Regions from separate parts of the Knoellia tibetensis genome, predicted to be linked through region 3. Evidence: predicted binding sites of a transcription regulator. Region 3 holds the regulator's gene; each other region holds the start of a gene.
The links. Region 3 encodes LexA, which represses DNA repair genes until DNA is damaged. Its sites were predicted from a motif close to TCGAACANNTGTTCGA; they were not measured.

Region 1: ACOJV7_RS06970 (HNH endonuclease signature motif containing protein) is a predicted target of LexA. The motif match lies at 2,771-2,786, and genes of this name have one in related genera.
Region 2: ACOJV7_RS16090 (YbaK/EbsC family protein) is a predicted target of LexA. The motif match lies at 6,127-6,142, and genes of this name have one in related genera.

Annotation. Positions count from the first base shown of each region.
Region 1 is NZ_JBMBWF010000001.1:1,457,978-1,467,800, forward strand. It holds gene ACOJV7_RS06960 (DNA topoisomerase IB) at 1-505, opposite strand, end outside; gene ACOJV7_RS06965 (hypothetical protein) at 622-957, opposite strand; gene ACOJV7_RS06970 (HNH endonuclease signature motif containing protein) at 1,053-2,723, opposite strand; gene ACOJV7_RS06975 (DNA-3-methyladenine glycosylase family protein) at 3,057-3,788, opposite strand; gene ACOJV7_RS06980 (SDR family NAD(P)-dependent oxidoreductase) at 3,835-4,791, opposite strand; gene ACOJV7_RS06985 (four-helix bundle copper-binding protein) at 4,791-5,183, opposite strand; gene ACOJV7_RS06990 (hypothetical protein) at 5,193-5,768, opposite strand; gene ACOJV7_RS06995 (sensor histidine kinase) at 5,908-7,182, shown strand; gene ACOJV7_RS07000 (response regulator) at 7,179-7,847, shown strand; gene ACOJV7_RS07005 (SRPBCC family protein) at 7,930-8,394, shown strand; gene ACOJV7_RS07010 (LLM class flavin-dependent oxidoreductase) at 8,604-9,659, shown strand; gene ACOJV7_RS07015 (hypothetical protein) at 9,652-9,823, shown strand, end outside.
Region 2 is NZ_JBMBWF010000004.1:174,256-184,078, forward strand. It holds gene pknB (Stk1 family PASTA domain-containing Ser/Thr kinase) at 1-1,231, opposite strand, end outside; gene ACOJV7_RS16070 (LysM peptidoglycan-binding domain-containing protein) at 1,294-2,409, opposite strand; gene ACOJV7_RS16075 (Rv2175c family DNA-binding protein) at 2,532-2,903, shown strand; gene ACOJV7_RS16080 (polyprenyl synthetase family protein) at 3,291-4,376, opposite strand; gene metF (methylenetetrahydrofolate reductase [NAD(P)H]) at 4,449-5,336, shown strand; gene ACOJV7_RS16090 (YbaK/EbsC family protein) at 5,550-6,071, opposite strand; gene ACOJV7_RS16095 (DUF6504 family protein) at 6,206-6,523, shown strand; gene ACOJV7_RS16100 (SAV_6107 family HEPN domain-containing protein) at 6,529-6,930, shown strand; gene ACOJV7_RS16105 (DNA polymerase III subunit alpha) at 7,035-9,823, shown strand, end outside.
Region 3 is NZ_JBMBWF010000004.1:3,151-12,973, reverse strand. It holds gene ACOJV7_RS15330 (SRPBCC family protein) at 1-239, opposite strand, end outside; gene ACOJV7_RS15325 (winged helix DNA-binding domain-containing protein) at 285-1,430, shown strand; gene ACOJV7_RS15320 (VOC family protein) at 1,443-1,886, opposite strand; gene ACOJV7_RS15315 (LysM peptidoglycan-binding domain-containing protein) at 2,247-2,648, opposite strand; gene lexA (transcriptional repressor LexA) at 2,836-3,585, shown strand; gene ACOJV7_RS15305 (Sir2 family NAD-dependent protein deacetylase) at 3,588-4,484, opposite strand; gene ACOJV7_RS15300 (LysR family transcriptional regulator) at 5,115-6,050, shown strand; gene ACOJV7_RS15295 (ComEC/Rec2 family competence protein) at 6,091-8,508, opposite strand; gene ACOJV7_RS15290 (ComEA family DNA-binding protein) at 8,505-9,203, opposite strand; gene ACOJV7_RS15285 (glycerol-3-phosphate acyltransferase) at 9,592-9,823, opposite strand, start outside.

The DNA.
Region 1 (9,823 bases), on a different contig from region 3:
CGAAGCGGAGGCCTTCGCCGACCTTGCGGACGTGCTGGCGCTCGAGAGTCGTGAGCCCGAAGGAGCCGTTGGCGTCGGTGTAGACGTCGTTGCCGATGCGGAAGTAGCCGAGGTCGAGCAGGCGCACGGCGACAGCGGCAGCCCGCTCCAACGGCATACCCTTCCTGCGCAGGTCGCGACCCACTCGGCGTCGGGCGGCCGGGAAGTGGGCCGCGGCCTCGAGGATGCGGTCGAACTTGATCTCGTCACGCTTGGCGCGCCACTCGGGGTGGTAAAGGTACTGACGTCGTCCGGCGTCGTCGGTGCCGACCGCCTGGAGGTGGCCGTTGGCGACCGGGCAGATCCACACGTCCTCCCACGCGGGCGGGATGGCGAGGGAGCGGATGCGCTCGACCTCGTCCGCCGGGAGGCGCTTGCCCGAGTCGTCGAGGTAGGTGAAGCCCTTGCCCGCGCGGCGGCGCGTCCAGCCGCGATCCGAGGGCGAGGTGGTGCGCAGTCGCGTCATGCGGGTCATCGTCGCAGGTCAGCGCGGCGAATTGGGGGCTCAGTCGCGGCGGGCTGCTCCGGTGATCGACGGACCCCGGCGGTCGCGCTCTGGCCGGTCGAGTGCGAGGTGCGCGGCTACCAGTCGTGGCCGGATGTGAGGAGGGCGGTCTCCAGCTCGAAGCGCTGGTTGCGCGACAGGGTCCCATGCCCCTCGGGCACCGGCACGTCGACGCTGCGGCAGTAGTCGCGCAGCGCGAGGTCGTAGGCGAGGGTGCTCGCGGCGAGGCGCTCGGCCTTGCTCGGCTGGTTGCCGTCCTCGACATGCTGCAGGTGCTGAGCGAGCCTCGCCAGCTCGAGGCCGAGCAGAACCGGTGCGATGGGCTCCTCGGGCCGACGGTCGCGACGGGCGACGACGATCGGGAGCAGGGCACCGAGCAACGCCATCGCGACCACTCCGAGGGTCTTGGCCATCTTGCTCACCTCGGGTCCAGTGTGCTCCGCGCCGACCGCGGTCCACAACACCTGCAACCACTCTGACCTCGGCCGATGCCAAACAGGCTCGGCGCTCAGGCAGCCGGGTGGTGCAGGCGGTCGAACTCGTCCGCCACGTCCTCGTCGAAGACCCACGCGTCGTCCCACGGGTCGCGGCCACCGGTGTCGAGCGCCCGCCGTCGCCGCTCGGCATCACGTCGTCGGTCGGCTCGTCGACGCTCTTGGGATCGCCGCAGGGCATCGAGCCGGTGCGGCAGGGCGAGGTCATAGCTCCCGGGCGAGATGTCCCAGGTGACGGAGCGACCGTCCTCGTCGGGCGGATGGACAGTCGCGATGAGCCGTCGATCGTGGACGTGGGTGTGGTGTCGCTGGCAGAGGAGGGCGGCGTTGCCGAGGTCCGACCTGCCGCCGTCGACCCAATGCACGAGGTGGTGCGCACGCACCCACGCAGCCGGTGCATCACACCCGGGCCACGTGCACCCGCCGTCGCGATGGGTGAGCGCGCGCCGCTGCCCACGGGTGAAGAGCCTCGCGGCGCGGCCGACGTCGAGCACCTCACCGTGGGCACCGAGGACGACGGGGATGACGTCCGCGTCGCAGGCGAGGCGCCGCACGGTGCCGGCCGAGAGGAGGGTGCCTGCCGCACGCGATCCGAGGACGACACCGCATCCCGGGACGCCAGCCCTCCCGGACTCGCCGCCGCTCGCGTCGAGCTCGGCACTGCCCGCGCCCGCCGACTGGCTCAGCGCCCGCCGGAGGTCCTCGAGGGACATCGTCACGTGCAGCGCGGTCGGCGCCCCAGCGGGGCCGCGGTCGTCGCCCTCAGCCCCGACGTGACGACGACAGATCTCGACGAGCGCCTCGGCTCGCCGTTGGCCGGCGCCTCGAGGGTCGAACACCCCGGTCTCGGGGTCGGGCTGCGGCCGCGACAGGGGACCCAGCGCGGCTTCGAGGACGGCGGACTGCTCGGGCGTGAGAGCAAGGTCGTATCCGGAGACATCACCGTCCTGCACCTGCGGGCTCGACAGGTGCGCCGCCTTGCGGAGCCGCCCCTGGTCGCGGTCGAGCTCGTCGGGAAATCCGTACATCGCGAGCAACCGTGCCCGCACTCGCTTGGCCTCGTGGGCACCGAAGCGCACACCGTGGTCGAGGATGGCCGTCGCCACGGTCGGTACCGCCTCGGGCTCCAGCCGGTCGTGCAGGCGCGCCACCTCGGTGAGCGCTGCCGTTGCCAGTGCCACGCCGACCTCGCCGGTCACGACCCGGGCCCAGACGACACCTTCGGCGCGCTCGGGGTCGGCGTAGGCGCCCGCCGACGGACCTGCCGTCGACCACGCACCGGCTGGGGTGCAGTGCGCCACCTCTGTCGCGAAGGCCGCGAGCTGCCCGGCTCCTGCCTGACGCGTTGACGGTGCGTGCTCCCGAACCCACTCGTGGGCGGAGCCCAGACCACGTCGGGCCGAGACAAACTCACCGCGGTGCGCGGCCTCGGTCGTCACGAGGACCTGCGTCGCGGACGCCTTCGACTTCACCGCGTCGGCCAGGCCCATCGCCCGCGCCAGCTCGTCGCCGCTGAGGCGGGGCAGGACTGCACACACTCGCGCGAGGGCGGCCCGAGCAGCCTCGAGCGCCTCCAGGGCGGCTGAGCCTTCGGTCGCGCCGTCTCGCGCACTGCCTCCTGACGGCACCCCGGGCAGCTGGCCGCCGGCGGGCATGGCGTCGAGGGCTGGGTTGGCATCCCTCATGCCATCCCAGCCCTCTCCACCGCCCCCCGCGTTCATACTCCATGCTCTCGAACATCTGTTCGATTGTCAAGTCGAAGAGCTGGAGAAGGGTGCTGAGTTCGCTTGTGCCACAGGAGGATCGACACGGGATCCGTGCGGCCTCAGTCGCGAAGGCCCACCCTAGACCGTGACACGGTCATTCGGGTCCGGAGCGGTCACCCTCTTCACCGAACCGCAGAAGGCCGACCTTGCCGGAGAAGGCGCCGAGGTCGCTCTTGACCCCGACCTCGGCGGGCCAGAGGAGCGGGAGGTCGACCGCCCCCAGTGGCCCGGGGTCCCGGTCGGCCGAGACGATCAGGGCGCGAGGTCGACGACGGTCTCGCGCCGCCCGCGCCGCGCGAGGTAGCCGTGCCAGAGCAGCCGCGCCGCCGTCGACCGGTGCGGCCGCCACTGCTCCCCGAGCTCCTCGAGGTCGACGCCAACGGGCACCTCGTCGAGGCCCAGCCGTTCGGCGACGGCAAGCTGGAGCGCCCGGTCACCGATCGGCCACACGTCGGGCCGGTCGAGGCACGCGAGGAGGTAGGCCTCGGCCGTCCAGCGCCCGATGCCGGGCAGGGCCGTGAGCGCAGCCGCCACCTCGTCGTCGTCCAGCGCTTTCAGCTCCTCGAGGTCAAGCTCCCCCGACTCCACGGCCGTCGCCAGCGCCCTCAGGTAGCGGTCCTTCTGGCGTGAGACACCGTCCGCGCGCAGTTCCTCACTCGTCGTCGCGAGCACCGCCGCCGGGGTCATCGCCCCTGTGCGAGAACGGATCCGGGCATAGGCAGCAGCGGCCGAAGCCAGAGAGACCTGCTGCTCGAGGATGAGGAGGACGAGGCTCGGGAAGCCCGGCGGCCGTGACCAGCGCTCGGGCATCCCGTGGTCCTCGAGCTCGGCCGCGAGCGAGGGGTGCAGCGCCGCCACCTCGTGGACGTGGGCCTCCCACGCGCGCCGCGCCACGCCCTCCAGGTCACTCGCATCGTCGCCACCAGCTCCACCCACGTTGTCGCCACCGGCGCCAGCCACAGCCCGGACGTCAGCGTCACCCACGCGGCCAACGTCGACGCCCGCCTCACCGTCACCGGCACTACCCGCGTCAGGGGGTGAGCCCCGTCGCGGACGCGACCCACTGCCACATCCGCCGGCGATCGTCCGACGTCGGCGACTTGCGCCCGAAGAAGGTCGTCGACCGCTCCCGCCGGTCCATCCACAACCCTCCCCCACGCGGGCGGGGAGCAGCCGCAACGAGCCACGTCGACGTGTCGGCGCCCTCGTCGGCGTCGCGCAGGATCGGCCCCATGACCTTGTCGAAGGTCGGAAGCGACTCCGTCACGCCCGGCGTCGCGGCCCAACCCGGATGCATGACGTAGACCGCCACCCCGGCTGCCGCCCAGCGCACCGTGAGCACCGGCAGCAGCTCGACCTGGGTGCGCTTGCTCCGCGCATAGGCCGTCGGCGGTGCGTAGTCGCCGCGCTCGTAGTCGGGGTCGTCGACGGGCAGCGCCTGCGCATACATGCCACCCGACGTCACGAGCACGACCCGCGCGTCGTGCCCCTCGAGCTTCGGGAGCAGGAGGTCGGTGAGCAGCACCGGACCGAGGACATGGATCGACATCGAGAGCTCGTGGCCCTGCGGCGACTCGGTGCGTTCGGGCGGCATGGCCCCGGCGTTGTGGACGATGGCATCGATCGGGGGCGCGTCCGCGAGCATCGCCTCGGCACAGGCACGCACGCTGTCGAGGTCCCCGAGATCGCACACCCACGTCGTCGACGGTCCGCGCAGCGAGGCAGCCACCCCGGCGGCCTTGTCGGCGTTGCGGACGACGAGGTGCACGTGCGCCCCGAGGTCGCTCAGCTGGTGCGCCGTGGCGGTGCCGAGCCCGGACGTCGCACCGGTCACGACGACGTGCTTGCCCACGAGCGCACCCGGGCGCGGGTCGGCCGGCCACGACGGGAGGCGACGGCGCACGGCATACCCGATCTTCGAGAATCCGGGCACGACGGTGCGGTCGAGCGCGGTGTCGAGGACCCCGGACAGCGCTCCCAGCACCATCAGCTGGCCGCGTCGAGGAGGGCACGGCACGCGTCGGCGCAGGCGCGACAAGCCTCGGCGCAGATGCGGCAGTGGTCGTGGTGGTCGGCGTGCCGGGCGCACTCCTCGGCGCACTCGGTGCAGACCGCGACGCACGCCTCGACCACGGCACGCCAGGAGTCGCCGTTGGGGCCCGGGCGCGACAGGATGTCGGCGGTCGCCCGGCAGATCGCGGCGCACTGGTTGTCGAGGTCGATGCACCGGGTCATCGACCCGGCGTCGTCGCCGTGGAGGCACGCGTCGGAGCACGTCGCGCACGTGCTGGCACACGCGTTGGCGGCGTCGATCGCGGCCCGCAGCAGTTCGAGGTCGAAGGTGTCCGTCTTCGGGTGGGTGCTGAGGATCTCGTCCATCTCTCGACCCTAGGCGCGTTCTGTGGTCGCCGACGGCCCGGTCGTCGCCCTCCGCAGTCCTTCTCGTATGCCGTCCCTCTCCAGCGAGCCGTCGGCGGCCAGGACGGGCCACGCGAGGTAGCTGCCCACCAGGGCGAGGTCGTGCCACGGGTCGCCGCCGACGACCACCGCGGCCAGCCCGAGCCCGCCGACGAGGGCCGCACCGAGCATCGCGAGGCGAGCGGCCGGCACACGACGAGCTGCGAGCAGGGTGATCACGCAGCCCGCTGTGAGGCAGACGAAGCCGAGCAGGAAGGGCAGGAACGCCCAGTCGGCCGGCTCCCCCGACGTGGCCACGGCTGCGGCGTAACCCAGAGCGAAGACGAGCTGAAGGAGGCAGCCGGCGGCGAGCAGCCGTAACCCCCAGCTCGACAGGGGCCGGACGGCGCGGGCGACGGTGAGGAGGAGGCCCCAGCCGACGAGCTGGCTGACGGCGAAGACGAGCTCCGCCGACACAGTGTCGAAGGATGCAGGGGAGACGGCCTGGGCCGTCACCGGCACGGCCAGCACAAGGGCTCCGGCGACGGCGCGGGGGAGAAGGTTCATGACGTGCTCCTGAGGTGTTGTGGGCTGGTCCCTCGACGCTAGGAACAGCCGGTATGCCGGGTCGTCACCCGAGCGACCGACCTCGCGGGTCTGCCGGAAGGCAGACGTCGAGCGGGGGAGGCGGTCGTACGCTCGGTGCATGAGCAGCAGCGCCGTGGCCGGCGCGCCGGCTGCGCCGCGGCGCGTGGTGCAGCGGCGGTGGGGCCCCGCCGTGCTCTCCACCCTCGCGGGCGTGCTCTTCGTCTGGAGCGTCGCCACGGTCTGGGCGGCCGACACCGGCTTCGACGGAGGACCCGCTGCGGAGACGCTCGTCGCCGCGCTGATGACCCTGCCGCTGGCCGTCGCCACGCGCTGGCCGCTGCCCGCGGCGCTGCTCGTCTGCACGGGAGCGGGCCTCGACTACTGGCTCGGCGGAGGGCTGGGGCAGGCGTGGTTCGCGATGCTCGTCGCGGTCTTCGTGGTGGGCGAGCGCGCGGGCGTCCTGGCGCGGGCCATCGCCATGGTCGTGGTCGCGGGACTCGCGCTCGCCGTCGACCTGCCACGGCTGCGCGCCGGCGCGCCACTCGACGAGGTGCTGCCGGGGTGGTTCGTCATCGCCGCCGTCTACGGGCTCGGGCGGTGGGTGGCGAGCCGCCGGGCCGACCAGGCGCGCCTGCACGAGCGTGCGCTCGCGGCGGAGTCGGACAGGGACGAGGCGACCCGCGCCGCCCTGGCTCACGAGCGCGCCCTCATCGCCCGCGAGCTGCACGACCTCGTGGGCCACAGCCTGTCGGTCATGGTGCTGCAGGCGCAGGGCGGGCAGCGCGTCGTGCACGCGGACCCCGACGCGGCAGCTGCGGCGCTGGAGACGATCGAAGGGCTCGGGCGCGAGGGCATGTCGGAGCTGCGGCGGCTGCTCGGGATCATGGCGCCGGAGGCAGGCGACGCGGGCCGGCAGGAGGACGCCGCGGGAGTTCCGAGCATCGCCGGTCTGGGGGTCCTCGTCGACCGGGTGCGGGCTGCGGGCCTGCCGGTCGAGCTGTCGGTCGAGCTGTCCGCTGAGCCCTCCGCCGAGGGGGCGGCCCGTGACGGTGCCGTGAGCGCGGACCCAGCCGGCGGAGGCGACGTCCGCACGGGCCCGCTGCCCGCGGCACTCGAGCTCACGGCATACCGGATCGTCCAGGAGGCACTGACCAACTCGCTCCGGCACGCCGGGCCCGCGACCGCCCGGGTGCGTGTGGCGCGACAGCCGGACGCCCTCGAGGTCTCGGTGGCCGACACCGGGTCCGGCGCCGCCGCGCCGTCGCGCTTCGGTGGGCGCGGGCTCATCGGGATGCGTGAGCGCGTGGCCCTCTTCGGCGGGACGCTGACGGCGGGCGGGCGGGCCGGCGGCGGCTTCGAGGTCGTCGCACGCCTCCCGCTGGAGCACTCGTGAGCATCCGCGTCGTGCTGGTCGACGACGAGCCCCTCGTGCGCGGAGGTCTCCGGCTCATCCTCGGGACGGAGGACGGCATCGACGTCGTCGGTGAGGCCGGGAACGGACGGGACGCCCTCGACGTCGTCGGCGGGGCCGCGCCAGACGTCGTGCTCCTCGACGTGCGGATGCCCGTGCTCGACGGGCTGGGCGCGCTGCGTGCCCTCGTCGAGAGTGGGGCGGAAGCGCGGGTGGTCGTCCTCACGACGTTCGACACCGACGAGAACGTCCGCACCGCGCTCGCGGAGGGCGCGAGCGGCTTCGTCCTCAAGGACGCGCCCGCCGAGCAGCTCGTGGCGGCCATCCGTGCCGCGGCGGCGGGCGACGCCGTACTCTCCCCGGCGGTGGCACGAAGGCTGGGTGCCGAGCTCGCGTCGGCTCGACGGCCGGCGGTCCCGGACACGGTCGACGCGCTCACGCCCAGGGAACGGGAGGTCCTGCTCCTCATGGCCGAGGGCGCGTCGAACGCGGAGATTGCGGGCCGGCTCTTCATCGGCGAAGGCACCGTGAAGACGCACGTGGCACGGGTCCTCGACAAGCTCGGGGTGCGTGACCGCCTCCAGGCCGTCGTCGTCGCCTACCGCACCGGCATCGCCCTGCACGACGGCCGGCAGCAGGCGCGGTGACGGCACATCCCCTTACGGCGGTCGCATGTCGACCCCGCCGCCCCACCCTTGAGGATGGGCGCGAACAGGGGGACGCTGGGGTATGGGCGTCGTCGAGTTCGAGCTGGCACGGGTCGTGCACGCGCCGATCGGTGACGTCTTCGACCGGCTCGCCGACATCGAGGGGCACTCGGAGTGGATGCCGAAGCGCGGCAGCATCCACCGCACGTCGGAGCAGACCTCGCCCGGGCCGGTCGGCGTCGGCACGACCTACGTCGACCACACCTCGGTCGGGTCCACGCCCGGTGACGTGGTGGAGTTCGAGCGGCCGACGCGCATCGTCTACCACTGGTGGGACCGGTCCCGAGGCGGGCGGCTCAAGGCCGAGGGCTGGCCCGGCTACCGGCTCGAGGCCAAGGGCGACCACACGACGATCGTCCACCACCACGCCCGCCTCGAGACCCACGGTCTGCACCACCTCGCCACGCCCGTCTATGCGCTGCTCGCGCGGCGCGAGCGCACCGCGACCGTCGAGGCGCTCCAGGCGTCCTTCCACGCCCACGACTAGCTCGCCTCCCCTGCGCGTATGCCGTCCTTCTCCGTATGCCGGCCGCTCACGTGTGCCGGCCACTCACGTGTGCCGGCCGCTCACGTGTGCCGGGTGGTCCAGGAGGCGGCCGCGCACCGTCGGACGGGCCTCGGGAAGGTGGGCGCGGGTCCCACGCTCTGCGTGGGCCGGCATACGGGTGGGTGGGTCGGCAACTACGCTCGGGAGACATGACACAGACGCCTCTGGAACTGGGGCTCGACACGTTCGGTGACATCGCGCTCGGCCCGGACGGGCAACCGCTGCCGGCCGCCGTCGTCATCCGCGAGGTGCTCGCCGAGGGGCAGCTCGCGGACTCGCTCGGTCTCGACTTCTTCGGGGTGGGCGAGCACCACCGGCCCGACTACGCGATCTCCGCGCCGGACACCCTCCTGGCCGGGCTGGCCACGACGACCCAAAAGATTCGACTCGGCACGTCGGTGACCGTGCTGTCGTCGGACGACCCGATCCGGGTGTTCCAGCGGTTCTCGACGGTCGACGCGCTCTCCGGCGGGCGGGCCGAGATCTGCGTCGGGCGCGGGTCGTTCATCGAGTCGTTCCCGCTCTTCGGGCTGTCGCTCGACAACTACGAGGTGCTCTTCGCCGAGAAGCTCGACCTGCTCGCGAAGGTGTTGCAGGAGAAGGCTTTCGACTGGGCGGGCACCATCCGGCCCAAGGTCTCGACGAGCGGCCCGGTCATGCCGCCGACCGAGTCCGGGCACCTGCGCACGTGGGTCGGTGTGGGCGGGACGCCGGCGTCGGTCGTGCGGGCGGCGCAGTACGGCATGCCCATCGTCATCGCCATCATCGGCGGCTCGTCGGCGTCGTTCGCGCCGCTCGCCGACCTCTACCGCCGCGCCTGCGAGGAGCTCGGCCGGTCCGGGCTGCCGATCGGGGTGCACTCGCCCGGGCACGTCGCCGAGACCGACGAGCAGGCGGTCGAGGAGTACCTGCCGCACTTCATCGAGCAGATGCGCAAGCTCGGCCGCGAGCGCGGGTGGGCACCGATGAGCGAGGAGGCGGCGCTGGCGCAGGTCGGGCCCGAGGGCGCGGCCTACTGCGGCTCGCCCGAGACCGTCGCGCAGAAGATCGCGGCTACGTGCCGGGTGCTCGGGGCGTCGCGGTTCCAGTTCAAGTACTCCAACGGGCGGCTGCCCCACGACCTGCGGATGTCGTCGATCCGGCTCTTCGGCGAGCAGGTCGCGCCGCGGGTGCGCGAGCTCCTGGCCGAGGGTGCGGATGACTGACCCGGCTCCTGCCGGTCTCGAGGTCATGGAGCACTGCCGGCTGCTGCTGCGCGGCGTCGCGGTCCTGCACTCTCGCGGCTACGGCTTGACCCGGATCGTCGCCGGGATGGCACCGTCGGGGATGTACTGGCGGCTCACGGTCGTCTCCGCTCGTGACCTCGACC
Region 2 (9,823 bases), 170 kb from region 3:
GCCGGGCCGGGTCGAGGTGCGCGACGCGCAGGGCGGACTCGGCCGCAGCGACGGGCTTGCCGACGACGGCCGGGACGATGGTCGGTGCTCCGGGGCCGGCGATGAAGAACCACGCGGTCGCCGAGGCGATCGCGGCCGAGACGACGACGAGGATCCAGGGCCAGACGGCGCGGCGCTGGGCGCGGGTGACGGGGGAGCGGCGCACGGCCACCCCGGCCGTCGCCGGCGGCGCCCCGCGGACCTGGTCGCGCAGCGACGGCGCGGCAACGGCATCGTGGCGGTCACGCGCCTGCCGGTCGACGGGGAGCGCGGTCGTGCGCGTGACCGTGGCGGCCACCACGCCGGCCTCGGCAGCGGTCGGACGGTCGTCGAGCTCGACCGACGAGAGCTCACGGCGCGCAGTCCGGACGAGGCCGGCGAACTCGGCGGCGTCGGCGGGACGCCCGTCGGGGTCGCGCGACGTCGCGGCGGCGACGAGCTCGTCGAGGACCTCGGGCACGTCCGGGACGCGGCTGCTCAGGCGGGGCGCGCCGGTGTGGACGTGCTGGTAGGCGACGTTGATCGCGGTGTCACCGTCGAAGGCCTTGGACCCCGTGAGCATCTCGAAGAGGACGAGCCCGGCGGCGTAGACGTCGCTGCGGGCGTCGGCGATCCCGCGCTCGACCTGCTCCGGGGAGAGGTAGGAGACGGTGCCGAGGAGCAGCCCCGAGGACGACGTCACCGTGTGCGACGTCACCGCGCGGGCCAGCCCGAAGTCGGCGACCTTGACCGCGCCGTCCTCGCGCAGGATGACGTTCTCGGGCTTGACGTCGCGGTGGATGATGCCGGCGCGGTGCGCGGCAGCGAGGGCCTCGAGGACGGGCAGCATGATGTCGAGCGCGGCCCGCGGCGTCAGAGCGCCCTCGGTCTGGATGACCTCTCGCAGGGTCTGCCCGGGGACGTACTCCATCGCGAGGAACATCCGTCCGTCGTCCTCGCCCTGGTCGAAGACGGCGACGACCCCGGGGTGCGACAGTCGGGCGGCGGAGCGTGCCTCACGGTGGAACCGCGACCGGAACGCCTCGTCCTGCGCGAGGTGCGGGCGCATGACCTTGAGCGCGACCTCGCGGTCGAGCCGGGTGTCCACGGCGAGGTAGACCGACGCCATGCCGCCGTCGGCGAGACGCTCGAGGACCCTGTACCGGCCGTCGAGGATCTCTCCGACGAGGTCGTCGGTGGGGGCGGTGGACACCCGACGAGTGTACGGACTGCCCGGCGGCAGCCCGTGGACCCCGGTGCTCGACCCCGCCGGTGTCACATACGGCCCTTGAGTGCCCTGATGTTGGCGACGTAGGTCTTGGTGTCGGCGAACATGCCGCGCGAGCGCACCGAGGCGAGCCCCTGGTAGTAGCCGGCCACGGCCTGGTCCTCGGACGAGGCCATGCGGGTGAGGGCGCGGAGCATGACGACGCCGGCGGTGACGTTGTCCTGCGGGTCGAGCAGGTCGAGCTTGCGTCCGATGAGCGACGAGGCCCACTCACCGCCGGACGGGATGACCTGCATGATGCCGACGGCGTTGGCGACCGACACCTGACGCTGGTTCCAGCCCGACTCCTGCATCGAGATCGCGAGCGCGAGGCGCGGGTCCACTCCGTGACGTCGCGCCGTCTTGACGATGAGCTTCTTGGTCTCGGCGCGGCTGGGCACGGAGCGCCCGGCGAGGATCGCGCGGTTGCGGGCGGCGTTCTCGACGATCCGGTCGGGATAGGTCCGGCCGGCGAAGGTGTTGGGCAGCCCCGACGGTGTCGTCTTGCGGGCGGCGGAGCCGGGGATGACGAGCCTCTGGCCCGGGTAGATCACGGTGCCGCGCAGCCCGTTGGCCTTGACGAGGGCCGAGACCGAGCGGCCGTACCTCGCGCCGATCCCGAGGAGCGTGTCGCCCGAGCGGACCGTGTATGCCGTCCCGCTCGCCTTCGCCGGCGCACCCGACGCGCCGCCCGAGGCCGTCGAGAGTCGCAGCTGCTGGCCCGGGAGGATGAACGCCTTGGGGGAGATGCCGCTGGCCTTGGCGATCGCCGGGACGGTCGTGCCGTAGCGGGCGGCGATGCCGTAGAGCGTCTCGCCCTCACGGACGGTGTGCGTCGTGAGCGTGCGCCCGGTGCCGCGCGGCGCCGACTTGCCGGTCGCGGACGCCCCGGCGGGCACCTGGATGGTGTCGCCCGCCCAGAGCCGCTTGGCGTCGGTGATGCCGTTCTTCACCGCGAGGGTGCGCGGGCTCGTGCGGAACGTCGCCGCGAGACCGATGAGGGTGTCGCCGCTGCGCACCGTGTAGGTCGTCCACGCGTCGGGCGTGGGCGAGGGGTGCGTGACGGCGTGCGTCGGGAGCACCGCGGTCGGGGGCACGGTCGCCGGGGGGAGGGCGAGGACCATGGAGGGCCGTCCTTTCCGAGACGACGCGCTGGACGCCGTGTTGTCTGTGTGGCTCCTGTGACAGGCGATGCAAGAGTAGCCGTTGTGACTAGTCGGCGCGAGACTTGTGGCACGCTGACTCCGTGAGTGACCAGGAGACCCCGCTCGAGACCCTCGTCGGCGAGTGGCTGACCGTGCCCGACATCGCCGAGCGTCTCGGCGTCAGACTGGCCGACGTGCGCCGGCTCATCGACGACGGCGAGGTGCTCGCCGCGCGTGTCGGCGAGCGCAAGGTCGTCGCCGTCCCCGAGAAGTTCTTCGACGACGAAGGCGTCCTCCACTCGCTCAAGGGGACGTTCACCGTCCTCGCCGACGGCGGCATGGACGAGGAGGAGATCCTGCGCTGGCTCTTCACGCCGGACGCGAGCCTGCCCGTCGAGGGCGCGCCCATCGACTCGCTGCGCGGCGGGTTCAAGACGGAGGTCCGGCGGCGGGCCATGGAGCTCGCCTTCTAGCCCTCCTTTTCGTATGCCGTTCGCTCGGCTTTTCGTCGTCGCGCGGAGGTCCGGGTTCGCCGCAGTCCATCCGACGCTCGCGCGCTGCGCGCACTCACGGCTCCCGCCAGACCCAGCCAGCGGCGAACCCAGACCACCGCGCTCCTTGTGCCGCGCTCTCACCTTTGGCTCGTCGGGCGCTGCGGCTCGCTGCTTCGGGGATGTGGTGGGGAGCTGTCACTCGCAAGGTGACTGCACGGCATACGCGGGCGCTGTGGGTGAGGGGACGCCGAAGGGTGCGGGGCTCTTGCGTCCTCGGCTGCCTGAGATGGCACGCACGGCGGCGGGTGAGGAGAGGGGTGGCCAGAGCGGGAGGTGGGGCGTCGACCGGGGCGCCGGGCGTGGGGGTCAGGCGGTGCGGGCGGTGCTGATCTCGACGAGGTCGTCGAGCACCTTCGCGGCCTCGGGGGTGATGTGGGTGGCGGCGGCGAGGGAGGCGCGGGCGCTGTCGGCGAGCTCGGCGATCTCGCGCTCGACGACGTCGACGGCTCCGGAGGCGGTGATGACGCCGCGCAGGTCGTCGACGGTGGCGGGGTCGAGGTCGGGAGCTCCGAGGTGGCGTCGGAGCAGGGTGCGACCGGCGTCGTCGGCACCGCTGAGGGTGTGCGCGATGAGGACGGTGCGCTTGCCCTCGCGCAGGTCGTCGCCGGCGGGCTTGCCGGTCGACTCGGGGTCGCCGAAGACGCCGAGGAGGTCGTCGCGCAGCTGGAAGGCGTGGCCGAGGGCGAGGCCGTAGGACGAGAGGTGCGCGAGGTCGGGCTCGGGGAGGCCGCCGGCGGTGGCGCCGATGAGGAGCGGGTGCTCGACGGTGTACTTGGCGCTCTTGTAGCGGATGACGCGCTGGGCGCGCTCCACCCGCTCGGCCGACGGCAGGTCGTCCCACGGTCGGACCGAGTCGACGACGTCGAGGAACTGCCCGGCCATGAGCTGGGTGCGCATCCGGTCGAACACCTCGCGCCCACGGGCGAGGTCCTCCACGGGCAGACCGCTCGTGGCGACGAGCTCGTCGGTCCACGTGAGGCAGAGGTTGCCGGCGAGGATGGCGCCGGCGATCCCGAAGCGGGCGTCGTCGCCGCCCCAGCCACGCTGGGAGTGGACGGCTGCGAGCGCGCGGTGGGCGGCCGGCATACCGCGGCGGGTGTCGGAGTCGTCCATGACGTCGTCGTGGATGAGCGCGGCGGCCTGGAAGAACTCCATGGCCGTGGCGAGCCGCACGAGGGCGTCGGAGTCCGGGCGGCCGGCCGCGCGGTGGCCCCAGTAGAGGAAGGCGGCGCGCAGCCGCTTGCCCCCTGCGAGGAGCGAGCCGATGCGGTCGAGGAGGTCGGTGACGTCGGGGCCGAGCTCGGCGAGGACGGACTCCTGCGTGCGCAGCTCCCGGTCGATGCAGGTCTGCACGCGGGCGCGCAGGTCCATCTCGTCCAACGGGCTGGTCACGGACTGCTCCTCGGGTCTCACGATGGGTGAGCCACGAGCCTACGGCCTGCCCGCTCGACTACTCTCACCCGCATGGCACCCCGCTCGATCCCCGCACTGCTCGCCAGCGCGAGGCCCTCGGTGAGCTTCGAGTTCTTCCCGCCCAAGGACGACGCGTCCGAGGCGGCGCTGTGGGATGCCATCCGCCGGCTCGAGCGGGTGCGACCCGACTTCGTGTCGGTGACCTATGGCGCGGGTGGCTCGACGCAGGACCGGACCGTGCGCGTCACGGAGCGGATCGCGCGCGAGACGACGCTCACCCCGCTCGCCCACCTCACCTGCGTCGGTGCGTCCGTGGCGGACATCCGGCGGGTCGTCGGCCAGTACGCCGCGGCCGGGGTCCGCAACATCCTCGCCCTGCGCGGGGACCCGCCGGGCGACCCCGGCGGTGAGTGGGTCGCGCACCCCGAGGGGCTCAACCACGCGACCGACCTCGTCGCCCTCATCCGCACGCTCGGCGACTTCACCATCGGCGTCGCCGCCTTCCCCGACGTGCACCCGGCCTCGCCCGACCTCGACCACGACGTCGAGGTCATGGTCCGCAAGGCCGACGCGGGCGCGAGCTTCGCCGTGACGCAGATGGTCTTCGACGCCGACACCTACCTGCGGCTGCGCGACCGGGTGGCCGAGCGCCGCGACCTGCCGATCACTCCGGGCCTCATGCCGGTCACCAACCTCAAGCAGATCACCCGCATGTCCCAGCTCATGGGCACGCCGCTCCCGCGGGCGGTCGTCGACCGGCTCGAGGCCGTGGCCGGCGACGCCGACGCGGTGCGCGCGGTCGGTGTCGAGATCGCGACCGAGCTCGCGCAGCGGATGCTCGCCGAAGGTGCGCCGGGCCTGCACTTCATCACGATGAACCGCTCGACGGCGACGCTCGAGGTCCACGAGAACCTCGGTCTGTCGACCGGCGCCCGCTGACCCTGTCGTTCTGGGCTCCGACCGGGGCCTGGGCCGGGGGCTGCGTCTGAGTACGCCGGGCGCGCGGATCTGAGTATCCGTACGCATCCGGGCCTGACCCGTCCGAGGGAGAGTTGCCGTGCGGCCGCGTGGCCGGGACGGGAAGTGTGGAGGGGCGCTTGTCTTCCCGGCGACGCGGCCGTCTCGCGTGCGTGGCGCCGAGAGGGCTCGCGCTCAGTCGACCTCGATCGCCTTGCCGGCGGTGATGCGGAGCAGCTCGTCGTAGGTCGTCCGGAAGACCGAGTGGCTGTGACCGGCGGCCGCCCACACGTGCTCGAAGCTGCCGAGGGTGACGTCGACGACGGTGCGCAGGGGAGTGGGGTGGCCGACGGGGGCGACCCCGCCGATGGCGAACCCGGTCCACTCGCGGACCTCCTCGGGCGTGGCCTTGTCGACGGCGGCGAGGTCGAGCAGCCCGGCGATGCGGTCCTGGTCGACGCGGTGACCACCCGAGGCGAGCACGAGCAGCGGCTCGGTCGAGCGGTCGTGGCGACGGCCGGCGAAGACGAGCGAGTTGGCGATCTCGGCCGGTGTGACACCGAGCGCGTCGGCGGCGGCGCGAGCCGTGCGGACGGCGTCGGGCAGGTAGCGCACGACCGGCCGGATGTGGTGTGCCGCAAGGGTCTCGAGCACGACGGCGACCGACGGGTGGGCGCTGAGGTCGCGCTCCGACACGGGGTCTCCGGGCTCGGTCATGGCGTCAGCGTAGGGGGTTGACGTCCCTGCGTCCGGCGGTTGTACAGTGGAGGAGTCGAACAGGTGTTCGACTCCCGAGAATTCCGGAGTCGCCCGTGTCGACCCCATCCCATCCTGCCTGAGGAGGCCATGTCGTGGTGCGCCGGTACGAAGAGCCCGTCGAGGTGCGTGTCGAGGCGCCCGCGCCCACCGCCGAGGGCGCGCTCGCCCTCCGCCCCCGGCCGCGCGCGTTCGTCTGGCGTGGCCGCATCCTCGTCGTCCGCACCGTTCTCGACGACTGGAGCGAGCGCCGTTCCTGGTGGCGCGACCTCGGTGACCTCGGCGAGCGTCCCGAGCGCCACGTGTGGCGCGTCGAGGCCGGCTCCGCCGCGGGCACCGGGGTCTACGACCTCGCCTCCGACGCCGCCGACGGCTGCAGCGACCCGTGGGTCCTGATCCGGGCCCAGGACTGACCGCCATGGCCGCCGGTCCCGCCCTCGCCCTCCTCGAGCAGTCCCGCCAGTGCCTCGCCCAGGCGTATGCCGCGGAGCTGGCCACCGTCCGTTTCGTCGCCTCCCAGGACGCCGCGATGCGGGCCGCGGCCGCCCTCGTCGCACGACAGGGGCGTCGCGGACCCCAGGACCTCTGGCCGCTGCTCGCCCTCCACACGCCCGAGCTCGGCGAGTGGGCCGACTTCTTCGCGCTCGCGGCCGTGCGCCGCCAGGAGGTCGAGTCGCACGCACGCCGGGTCTCGGTGCGCGAGGCCGACGACCTCCTCCGCTCCGCCGAGATCTTCCTCGGTCTCGTCACCTCGGCCCTCGGTATGCCGTCCGGCGAGCCGGTCGGCCACCGTCTCGTCGCCGCCCGCGAGAGCGCCTAGACCCGGCCACCCCCGACTTCTTGCCCCACGACCACCGCACGGCGCCCCGGACGGACCGGACCCGGTGGTCCAGGGGCAAGAAGTGCAAAGAGAAGGAACCCCTCGTGAACCCCGACTTCGTCCACCTCCACGTCGCCTCGGGCTTCTCGATGCGCTTCGGGGCCTCGACGCCCGAGGACCTCGTCGAGCGGGCGGCGGAGCACGGGCAGCCGGCGCTCGCGCTCACCGACCGCGACGGCCTCTACGGCGCGGTGCGGTTCGCCATGGCGTGCGGGCGCGCCGGCATCGCCCCGGTGCTCGGGGTCGACCTCGCCGTCGGGGAGGAGCCGGTGCCGGGACGCCGCGCCCCCCGGGTCCGCACCCCCGTGCGGGGCGGCGCCGTCGTCGACCCGCGGCTGCCGCGCGTCACCGTCCTCGCCCGGGGGCGGGGCGCGGGCACCGGGCGCGGGCTGGGGTGGGCCGCGCTGTGCCGGCTCGTCACCGACACCCACCTGCGCGGCGAGCGCGGCACCCCGGTGACGCTGCCCGAGCTGGTCGCCCGCTGGTGCCGTGGGGGAGAGCGGCGCGAGGAGTGGGAGCGCCACCCCGAGCCGAGCCGGCTGCGGGTCCTGCTCGGGCCCGACTCCGACGTCGGCCGGGCCGTCCTCGCCCGGCGCCCGAGCGAGGCCCGGGCCCGGCTCGAGGCATGGCGCCGCCTCCTGCCCCCCGAGGCGCTCGCGGTCGAGATCGTCGGCAACGGCGGGCCCGAGGGCACGCCCGGGTCGCGCAACCATGCCCGTCGGATGCTCGGGCTCGCCGACGAGGCCCGGGTCCCGGCCGTCCTCACCGCGGCGGTCCGGCACGCCGACCGCGACGGCGTCCGCACCGTCGACATCCTCGATGCCGCTCGTCGGCTCGTCGTCCTCGACTCGCGCCACCTCGACCGGGTCACCGACGCCGGGCACCTCGCGAGCAGCGAGGAGATGTGGGCCCGCGCCCTCGAGGTCGCCGGCGACGAGGGGCGCGCCGCCCAGCTCGTCGGCGCCACCCTCGCCCTCAGCGACGAGTGCGTCCTGGACTCCCGGGCCGACCTCGGCATCGGCGCGGTCCACCTGCCCGAGCCCGGGATCCTCGGCATCGACCCCGGGGTCGACCCGCACCGGGTCCTCACCGAGCGGTGCCACGCCGCGGTCGCGACCCGGTTCCCCGCGCAGGGTGAGGCGGCACGGCATACGGTCCTGTCCCGGCTCGACGACGAGCTGCGCGTCATCGCCGAGCTCGGCTACCCCACCTACTTCCTCACCGTCGCCGAGGTCACCGACCTCATCAGGGAGCGCGGGGTGCGGGTCGCGGCGCGGGGGTCGGGCGCAGGGTCGCTCGTCAACTACCTCCTCGGCATCAGCGGCGTCGACCCGATCCGGCACGACCTGCTCATGGAGCGGTTCTGCTCGCCGCTGCGGGCCGAGCTGCCCGACATCGACGTCGACGTGGAGTCGGCCCGCCGGACCGAGATCTACGAGGCGGTCCTCGACCGCTTCGGCGGCGACCGGGTGACGTGCGTGTCGATGATGGACACCTACAAGGTGCGCCACGCCATCCGCGACGTCGGTGCCGCCCTCGGCATGCCGCCCATCGAGGTCGACGAGATCGCCAAGGCGTTCCCGCACATCCGCGCCAAGGACGCCCGCAGCGCGATCGCCGACCTGCCCGAGCTGCGTTCGCGCGGGCTCGACGCGCCCCGGCTCGACACCTTCTTCGAGCTCGTCGAGCGGCTCGACGGGCTGCCGCGGCACATCGCGCTGCACCCGTGCGGTGTCGTCCTGTCCAACACCGGGCTGCTCGACCGCACCCCGGTCGAGGCGAGCTGGCTGGGCTTCCCGATGAGCCAGTTCGACAAGGACGACGTCGAGACGCTCGGGCTGCTCAAGCTCGACGTCCTCGGCATCCGCATGCAGTCCGCGATGGCGCACGCCGTCGCCGAGGTGCGCCGGGTCGACGGTGTCGAGGTGGACCTCGACGACGAGACGCAGGTGCCGCTCGACGACGAGGCGACCTTCCGGCTCATCCGCACCGCCCACACCCTCGGCTGCTTCCAGATCGAGAGCCCGGGGCAGCGCGAGCTCATCGGCAAGTTCGGACCCGAGCGCTTCGGCGACCTCATCATCGACATCTCGCTCTTCCGCCCCGGCCCGGTGAAGTCCGACATGATCACGCCGTTCCTCGAGAGCCGGCACGGCTGGAGCAAGCGGCGGATCCTCCACCCGACCCTCGAGCCGGCCCTCGCCGAGACCGAGGGCGTCGTCGTCTTCCACGAGCAGGTGCTGCGGATCGTCGCCGAGACGACCGGCGTCACCCTCGCCCAGGCCGACGAGGTGCGGCGGACGATGGGCACCCCGAAGGGGCAGGAGGAGATCGAGGCGTGGTGGCGGCCTGCCGCCCGGGCGCGCGGCTACGCCCCCGAGGACGTCGACCACATCTGGGCGGTGCTCAAGTCGTTCGCGTCGTTCGGCTTCTGCAAGGCGCACGCCGCCGCCTTCGCGCTGCCGACCTACCACTCGGCCTGGCTCAAGACGCACCACCCGGCGGCGTTCCTCGCCGGCGTGCTCACCCACGACCCGGGCATGTATCCCAAGCGGCTCATCCTCGACGACGCCCGTTCGCTCGGCATCGCAGTGCTCGGGCTCGACGTCAACGGCTCCGGCGACACCTACCGCATCGAGCGACTTGATGAGGCACAGCGAGGTGGCGTCGGTTTTGTCCCGGTGCACCCGGACCTGCCCGACGCGAGCGACTACGGCATCCGGCTCTCGCTCACCGACGTCAAGGGCATCAGCGAGGCCGAGGTCGCGAGCATCGTTGCGGGACAGCCCTTCTCGGACCTCGGCGACTTCTGGTCCCGGGCCACGGTGAGCCG
Region 3 (9,823 bases):
GGGCCCGTCGCCACCCACGTGAACCCGGCGCCGGGGTCGAGCTCGGTGACGACGTACTCCGTCGGCGGCAGCTTCGGCTGCTCGACCCGTACCCGGGACCCCAGGCCCAGGGCCTGCGCGTCGAGCCTCGTCACCGCCGTGACCGTGTCGGTCCACTCCGGCCAGCGCTCGACGTCGCTCATGACGTCCCACACCCGTTCAGGTGGGGCGTCGATCTCGATCTCGGTGCTCTGCTCCATGCCGTCATCCTCGCGCCTGTCCGTCCCGCACGACAGGATGTCGCCATGACCCGCAGTGAGAGCCGGGGCGCGCTGCGCTCGGTGAGCCGCGACTGGGTCCTGCGCCGGCGCCTCGCCGTGCAGCGACTCGCGTCCGCACCGCTCCCCCGACCGGCCGACGTGGTGCGCCTGCTCACCTGCGTGCAGAGCCAGGACGCGCCACTCGCTGCGCACTCACTCGCGATGCGGTCACGCACGACGACGTATGCCGGTGTGCTGGCCGCGCAGGCGAGCGGCGCCTTCCTGCGCACCCACATCATGCGCCCGACCTGGCACCACGTCGCCCCCGAGGACCTGCGCTGGATCCAGGCCCTCACCGGCGGCAAGGTCGAGTCGTCGGACGCTGCGCGGCAGCGCCAGCTCGGCATCACGTCGGATGTCATCGAGCGCGGGATCGACCTACTGCGCGAGCTCCTCGCCGGAGGGCGGGCGATGACGCGCAAGGAGCTCGGGCCGATCTTCGCCGAGCGCGGGCTGCCCGGGCCCGGGGAGGCGATGGCCCACCAGCTCATCTGCGCGGAGGTGCGCGCCGTCATCTGCTCCGGGCCGCCGCGCGGGACCGAGCACACCTACGTCCTCGTCGATGACGTCGTGCCCGCCGCGCCCTCCGACGGGTGGTCCCGAGAGCAGTCCGCGGTCGAGCTCACCGCACGCTTCTACGCCGGGCACGGGCCGGCGTCCGAGCGCGACCTGCAGCGGTGGAGCGGGCTCACCCTCACGGAGATCCGGACCGCCACCGCCGAGCTGACGACCTCACCGAGCCTGCGCTCCTCGCACCCGCTCAAGGCGGTGGAGTGCGCCGGCGAGACGTTGTGGTTCGACCCGGCGCGGTCGGCGCGCACGACACGCGAGCACACGGCATACCTGCTCTCGACGTTCGACGAGGCCGCGCTGACCTACCCCAGCACCGGGTTCCCCCGGCGCAACCACGACGCCGACCGGACCCGGCTCGTGTCCGAGGCGGGTGGCGGGGTCGTCGTGCTCGACGGTCGCGACATCGGGACGTTCAAGCGCAGGGTCGAGGGGAAGAGGGTCGTCGTCACCGTCCGCCCCGAGGTCGACCTCACCCACCGGGAGCGGGACGGGGTCGAGCAGGCCGCGGCGTTCCTCGCTGACTTCCACGAGCTCCCGCTCGAGCTCGTCCTTCTCTGACGCGCGCAGGGCTCAGGCGTCGTCGACGCCGAAGCCCTCGCCCTGGGCGCGCTCGTGCGACTCCTCGGTCTCCTCGAAGAGCGTGATCGTGAGACCCGCCGGTGCCTCGAGGCGCGAGTTGAGCGACTTCCACGGCGTGAGGACGGGTTCGGCGACGACCTGTGCGCCGGCCGTCTCCGCCTCTCGCGTCGCGGTCGCCGAGTCCTCGACCTCGAAGGCGATGCGGATCCTCGGACTCGGAGTGCCTCCGGCCTCGACTCGGTCGATCGCGACCCTGTGCGCCGGGCTCGCGATCTCGAAGGTCGCCCGTCCTGCCTCGAGGATGGCGACCCGGTCCTCGCCGCCCTCGGAGAACGCCGCGACCTCGTCCATGCCGAGGACGTCGCGGTAGAACCGCACGGCGTCGTCGTAGTCCTCGGCCTCGACGACCACCCGAAGCTGCTTCACCCTCTGCACGCGTCCCTCATCCGAGCTCGTCATGCACGGTCCAAGCCGTCCGGGCCCCGACTTATTGCGCAGGAGCGACGACTCGGCCCGGCTTGGGCCCGTCCAGGTGTCGCTCCTGCGCAATCAGTCGCGGACAGCCGAGGCCCCGCAGAGTCACCGAGCGCGACGGGAGTCAGGTACGCGACGGGAGGCATGCTCGCCGCGGCGCCTGGGCCGAGCGTTGGCACCGGGCCACGCAAAGGGCGCCCCGCGAAAGATGGCGGGGCGCCCTCCGTGCTGAGCCGGCGAGGGGTCGAAGCTCGCCCTGGGACTCAGGTCCGAGCCGGGGTCGAAGCGGCTCGGAGTGCGTGGGTCGTCAGTGCACGGCGCTCAGCCCTGCGGGATGACGACGGTCTGGCCGGCGCGCACCTGGGCGCTGCTCAGCCCGTTGGCCAGCTGGAGCTCGGCGACCGCAGTCGCGAGCGACGTGCCGCTCATGTGCTCTGCGGCGATCTGCGAGAGGGTCTGCCCCTGCTCGACCGTGACGGTGACCGGGGCGCCCGAGGCAGAGGCTCCGCCGATGAGTCCGGCGAGCGCGGCAACGAGGGCGACGAGCAGCACGGTCGTCGTGATGGCCAGGCGTCCGGCTCGCGTCAGCCGCAGTGCCGGCTGGGGCAGCCGGCGCACGGCTTCGCCCGTCGGGACGAGGACCAGCCGCGGACGCTCCGGCCGACGCGTCGGGAGCGGAACGGCATACCCGGCAGTGGTGTCGTCGTAGGCGACTGCACTCATGGGGTCCTCCTGGGTCGAAAGGACGTTCGATAGAACGCCTGTACGATTTCTAGCACGGATGTTCGACGACTTCAAGACACGCGTCGAACAGATGTTTGAAACACCTGCTCGAACTCCGTACGCTGAAGCCATGTCAGGAAGCCAATCAGGCACCACTGACAACGCCCTTTTCGCAAGGAGAACGAGCATGAGCGACAAGCGCCGCCCGGCCGCCGACGACGTGGTCCACGAGCTGCCCGACCGCGACCCCGGCGACGGCACGCTCACCGTGCGTCAGCGCAAGGTCCTCGACGTCATCCGCAACTCGGTCGACCGCCGTGGCTACCCGCCGAGCATGCGCGAGATCGGGCAGGCGGTCGGTCTCACCTCCCCCAGCTCGGTGTCGCACCAGCTCAACGCCCTCGAGAAGAAGGGCTACCTGCGGCGCGACCCCAACCGTCCGCGCGCCCTCGAGGTCGTCTCTCCCGATACCCCGAGCGACATCCGCGGCTACCGCGGTGGCGCCGCGCCCGACGATGTCGACGCCGACCTCGACCCGACCGGTTCGGGCGACGTCCGTCCCGAGGCGAGCTACGTGCCGGTCCTCGGCCAGATCGCGGCCGGTGTGCCGATCCTCGCCGAGGAGACGGTCGACGAGGTCTTCCCGCTGCCCAAGCAGATCGTCGGCGAGGGCTCGCTCTTCCTCCTCAAGGTCGTCGGCGAGTCGATGATCGACGCCGCGATCTGCGACGGCGACTGGGTCGTCGTGCGCCAGCAGCCGACCGCTGACAACGGCGACATCGTCGCGGCGATGCTCGACAACGAGGCGACGGTCAAGACGTTCAAGCGCAAGGACGGCAAGGTGTGGCTGTTGCCGCACAACCCGGCCTTCGACCCGATCGACGGCGACCACGCGACGATCCTCGGCAAGGTCACCGCGGTCCTGCGCCGCGTCTGAGCTCAGCCCGCCCGGTCGGCCCGCTGCCCCACCTCGCGCGCCAGCGACGACAACGTGACGCCGAGCGACGCATCGATCCGGTGCGTCGTCTCGGCGTCGCCGCGTGTGGGGCCCCTCGTGATGACGACGACGGGTATGCCGTGTGCGGCCGCGCGCCGCACGAACCGGTAGCCGCTCATCACTTGGAGCGACGAGCCGAGGACGACGAGCACGGGCGCCTCGTCGGTGAGCGAGAAGCAGAGGTCGACCCGGTCGCGCGGGACCGCTCCACCGAAGAAGACGACGTCCGGCTTGAGGGTGTCGTCGCCGCACACCAGGCATCGCGGCGCGAGGAAGGTCCGGACCGCCTCGTCGGCGAGGACGATGTCGCCGTCCGGACGGATCTGGCTGCTCACCTGCGACCCGTCGGCGACCGAACCGAGGGCCCGCGACGCGAACCCGGGGTTCGCGTCGTCCATGAAGGCCTGGACGAGGTCGCGGTCCACCCGCTCGCCGCAGGTGAGGCAGACGACCTCCGCGAGTGAGCCGTGGAGCTCGGTGACGGCGCGGGTTCCGGCCTCCTGGTGGAGGCCGTCGACGTTCTGCGTGATGACGGGTCCGAAGGCGCCGGCGTCCTGGAGGTCGGTGACGGCGAGGTGCCCGGCGTTGGGTTCGGCTGCAGTGAACCGCTGCCACCCGATGAAGCTGCGCGCCCAGTAGCGCTGGCGTGCCTCGCTCGTCGCGGTGAACTCCTGGTGCGACATCGGGGTCACCCGGCGGTTGCCGTCGGGCCCGCGGTAGTCCGGGATGCCGCTCTCGGTCGACATCCCCGCCCCGGTGAGGACGAGGGCCGGCCCGAGCGCACGCAGCAGGGACGCCACCTCGGCGACCGTCGCGGTCGCAGGTCCGTCAGCTGTCACCGGATCATCGTAGGCAGGTCCCGGCGACAGGACCCACGCCGAGCGGCCGTCGAGGCCAAGGCGGCGTCCACTTCCCCGACAGCCGTGGGCCCGCCACGTGCGCAGAACTCATCCCGCATTCGAGCGGGCTGCCTCGTGCAGGACCGCCGCAGCCGACATCCACTGGTGATCGATGCGCGAGCTGCCGGCATGAGCGCCGGCCCCGCAACGGCAGGACCAGCACCAGTCGCCGGTCGCGGCACGGAAGACATCCGTATGGTGACGGGCTCGGACGTGGGTCCGAGCACGTGTCGCCGTGCGCAGGCTCCGCAGGAGCTCTGGGGTCGTCATCGACCTCACCGCACTCGTCACTCGCCCGGACAGCAGCTCTGGTGCACGAGCGCGGACGTCACCATCGAGCGCCAGTCCACCGTCGATCGTCCGGCGTGCCCACCCGCGCCGCACTCACATCTCCAGCGCCAGCGCCCCCAGGCGTCACAGACGACGCAGGGATGGTGGGTGCGCCGGGCGCTTCGACGGCGGAAGTGCGTGCTCATGCAGGGAAGGAGGCGGCCGGCCGTCGCGAGATACGCCATCACACCGTGACACGACGACTGGAGTTTCGATAACCGTGCGTTATATCATTGATCCATGATCGACGCCGCTGGTCTCCGTGTCATGCGCGCCATCGCCGACGAAGGCAGCTTCACGGCGGCGGCGCTCTCCCTCGGATACTCACAGCCGGCCATCTCGCAGATGGTCCGCCGCCTCGAGACCCGCACGGGCACGACGCTCGTCGAGCGGGTCGGCCGCAGCGTGCGCCTCACAGAGGCCGGGGCCGTGCTCGCCCGTCACGCCGGACCGGTGCTCTCGGCCCTCGACGCCGCCGAGGAAGAGGTTGCTGCGATCGCCGGCCTGCGGTCCGGGCGGGTCCGGCTCATGGCGTTCCCGAGCGCGTCGGCCACGCTCGTGCCCAAGGCCCTCGCCAAGGTCAAGGCCGACCACCCGGGTGTGACGATCACCTTCAGCGAGGCCGAGCCGCGCGAGTCGCTCGCGGCGCTGCGAGCCGGCGAGTGCGACCTCGCGGTTGCCTTCGTCTACGAGGGCACCGACCTCGGTCGGGGTGAGGAGGACCTCGACGCGTTCGTCACCACCCCCCTCCTCGACGACGAGGTGCTCCTCGCGGTGCCGCACGACCACGAGCTCGCGAGCGCCAAGAAGGCAGACATGGCCGCGCTTCAGGGCGAGACGTGGATCGCCGGCTGCCCGCGCTGCCGCGGTCACCTGCTGCAGCTCGCCAGCACCGCGGGCTACGTGCCCGACATCGCCTACGAGACCGAGGACTACGTCGCCGTCATGGGGCTCATCGCCGAAGGGCTCGGTGTCGCGGTCATCCCCGACCTCATCCTCAAGACGGTCCACCACGAAGACGTCGTCGCCCTCCCGATGACCCCGGCATCGCGCCGACACATCGTCGCCGTGACGACCCCTGACCTCCAGCGCGTGCCGGCGGTCAAGGCAACCCTCGACGCTCTCGTCGACAGCGCGCGCAGCTCCAGCGCGAAGCCCTCGCGCGCCTCGCGCTGACCCTGGCACCGGGCCGGCCAGGGCCTGAGGCCGCCCGGCCTCATCGCGAGGTGACGACACTCAGGCGCCCACGAGGGTCCTCGACCACGGCGACATGACCGTCGCGGTCGGTGCGGTGGACGGCATACCCGTTGCGCGCCAGCATCGTGAGGTGCGCCGACGTCGGGTGACCGTAGTCGTTGTCCTTGCCGACCGAGACCACAGCAACCGGTGCGCGGACGGCCGACATGAGCCCGTCGTCCAGGTTCGCACTGCCGTGGTGCGGAGTCTTGACGACGTCGAACCGTTCAGCCACTCGGGCCATCTCCCCGTCACGACGCAACCGCAGCAGGAGGTCGTGGGCCGCCTCGCGCTCGACGTCACCGAGCAGGAGGGCGTCGACCTCTCCCACGTGCACGGCGAGGACGACGCTCGCGTTGTTGGGCACCGACCCGGCGTCGATCCGCCGGACCGGAGCCCATACCTCGGCACGGACGTCACCGTACGTCAGCCGGTCGCCAGCCGCGAGTGCGGATGTCGGTATGCCGTCCGCGCGCGTCCACGTCGCGACCTCACGCACCTGCCAGGCAGGCTCGGCCACCGGTGAGGTGAGCAGCTGGCCCACCCGCCGGCCGTCGAACACGCCGGGGAGGCCCTCGACGTGGTCGGCGTGGAAGTGGGTGAGCACGACGGCGTCGACGACCTCCACGCCCAGCGAGTCGAGGCACCCGTCGACGGCCGGCGGGTCCGGCCCGGCATCGACCACGAGGGCCCGGCCGGTTCCGGTGCGCACCACGGCTGCGTCCCCCTGCCCGACATCGCAGAAGACGATGCGCCACCCGGGCGGCGGCCACGTCACGACCCGTGTCGGAAGGACGCCGGCGACGAGGACCGCGACGGCGCCCAGGGCCACCACCGGCCGGAGGAGCGCGAACCGCGCCATCGACCGCGCCGTGAGGACGAGGAGGACGGTGACCGCCGCGAGGAGTAGGGCACCGCGGCCACCGTCGGGCCACGGCATCGTCCCTCCCGGCACGTCCGACATGACCCGGGCCACCCGCGCGATGCCGAGGGTCGGCACCGCCCCCAGCCACCCGACGAGCCGGGCCGGTCCGTCCGCGACCACCGACACCACGGCCGCGACGACGCCGGCCACCGTCGCCGGCGCGACGAGCGGCGCGGCCAGGAGGTTGGCGAGGACGCCGATGACGCTCACCGAACCCTGGAGCAGGACGACGAGCGGAGCGCACATCGCCTGCGCCGCAACGGGGATGGCGACCGCTGGTCCGACGAATGCCAGCCGCGGGGGCAGGTGTCGGGCGACGGCGTCACCCCACGGCCGGGTGAAGAGCAGCAGACCCAACGTCGCGAGCGCGGAGAGGGCGAAGCCGAACGACCGGGCCATCCACGGGTCGACGACGAGGACGACGACGACAGCGCCCGCGAGGACGGGAAGCCCGACACTGCGGCGCGAACGGCTGACACCGATCAGCCCGATGAGCCCCATGGCCGCCGCCCGCACGACGCTCGGCTCGGGACGCGCGAGGACGACGAAGCCCATGATCGCGAGAGCGACGACCCACGGCCGCCACCGCCGCGGCACGCCGACGAGCACGCAGAGCCCGAGCACCATCCCGCCGACGACCGCGATGTTCGAGCCCGACACGGCCGTGAGGTGCGTCATCCCGGTGGCCTGCATCGCCTCGGTGAGGTCAGCAGGTGTGCGGCTTGTGTCCCCGATGACGAGTCCGGGCAGCAGGCCCCGGGCGTCCGCGGGAGTGCCGTCGACCGACCGTCGCAACCCGGAGCGAAGGTGCTCCGCGACCCGTGCGACTCTGCCCGCTGGAGACACGACCTCGTGCGACGCGACGCTGACCACCGCCAGCTCCGCGCGCCCCGGCTCAGGTGGAGCCAATCGTCCGCGCACCCGGACACGCTCGTGCCAGCGCAGCTCGAGAAGGGCGGTCTCACCGCGCAGGAGCACCGGGGCGTGGGCCCGACTCACCCGCCCTCGCCCATCCACCTTGTATGCCGTCGCCCGCACGAGGACGACCGGGTCCCGGCCCGCCCCCGCCGCCGGCGTGAACGGATCGGAGGTGACCATGACGTCGACGGTGACGACGGCCCGGGCCGTGGTGAGGGTGTCGAGGTCGCCGACAGAGCGCAGGGCATGCTGACCGTTCCCCGCGACCTGGAGGAGGAGGGCCACCGACACGACGAGCAGGGCGCCCGGCCAACCCCTCCGCCAACGCGCCGCCATCATGGCCGACAGAACGAGCAGGGCGGCGAGGGTCCACCGTGCCGTCGACGCCCACGTGAGCGTGCCGGCGAGCAGCGCCCATCCGGCGAGCGCGGGAGCGAGCATTCTCAGGTCGCTGACCCTCACGACCTCGCGCTGCCACTCCCCCGACGGGTCGTCCTCGCCGATGCCGTTGTCGGGTCCCTCTCGCGCGACCGGCGTGGGCGGCGACGTCCTCACAGGGTTACCTTCGGGGTCAGCTGGGCCAGCAGCTTCTCGCCGATGCCGCTCACCTCGCCGAGCTCCTCGACGCTCGTGAACCGGCCGTGCTCGGTGCGCCAGTCGAGGATCCTCCGGGCGAGGACCGGGCCCACGCCCGGCAACGTGTCGAGGGCCGCGAGGTCGGCGCTGTTGAGCGGCACCTTGCCACCGCTGGACGTCCCGGAGCCTGCCGACCCGCCCGCGGCCGCGCCCTCGCCGCTCCCGGTGCCGCCCGCCGCCAACCCGGCCGGTGGCACGACCTCGCCCGGCCGGGGCACGTGCACCTGCTCACCGTCGACGAGGACCCTGGCCAGGTTGACCGCAGCGAGGTCGGCGTTCGCGGTCGCTCCCCCGGCCGCCGTGACGACATCACCCACCCGGGCGCCGGAGGCCATCCGGTAGACGCCGGGTCGGCGCACCTGCCCGACGACGTGGACCACGAGCACGGCTGCCGCCCCTGCGCTCGCCCCGGCGACACCGGCAGCACCCGCGGCAGACTCAGCCCCGCCTGTCCCGCTGCCGGTCGGCGAGGCGCGGGACAGCGTCGAGGTTCCCCGGCTCACCCCGGTCGGTGCCACCTCCGAGCGCGCACCCACGGGAGTCCCGCTGCCCGCGCCGGCGAACCAGAGCCGAACGGCGAAGACAAGGACGACGAGCACGATGACGACCAGCACGGCCACAGCCGCCGCGCGGCTCGGCGCCCACCAAGCCCCGCGCAGGCTCGACGGCAGCTCGAACAGCGGCGGCCGCCCGACCTCGACGGGCCTGTGCCGGCCCCGGGCCACGTCGGACTCCGTGCGCGCCTCGTCGCCAACGACGTTCCCGGCCCTTGAACCCGGTGACCTCTGCCCCGCTTGCAGATGGCCCGGTGACGTCGGGCGCGCTGACGTTCGACTTGGTGAGAGACCAGCAGAACGCACTCGCGCCAGCGCGCGAGGCGAGACGGCCTCGGGGCGGTGGCGGGACGGCATACGGCGACGCTAGGGAGCCGGTGCCGACGACCCAACCCGCGAGGCGGCGACCTGTGGACGACGCCCGCCGGCCCGGCCGGCTGTGGACAGCTCAGCCCGCGAGCCGGCCGGCCCAGATCCGGATGTTGCGGCGGTGGCGGGCGAGGACGAGCAGCGCCACGAGCGCGAGCCAGACACCGACACCACGGTCCACCATGGTCGTGGCGCGCACGACGAGCACGACGCCCGCGCCGAGGAGAAACGTCGTCGCCACGACGGACGCGTCCCCCAGCCGCCTGACGAACGGCAGGCACACGACGAAGACGAGAAGGGCCGCCAGCGCC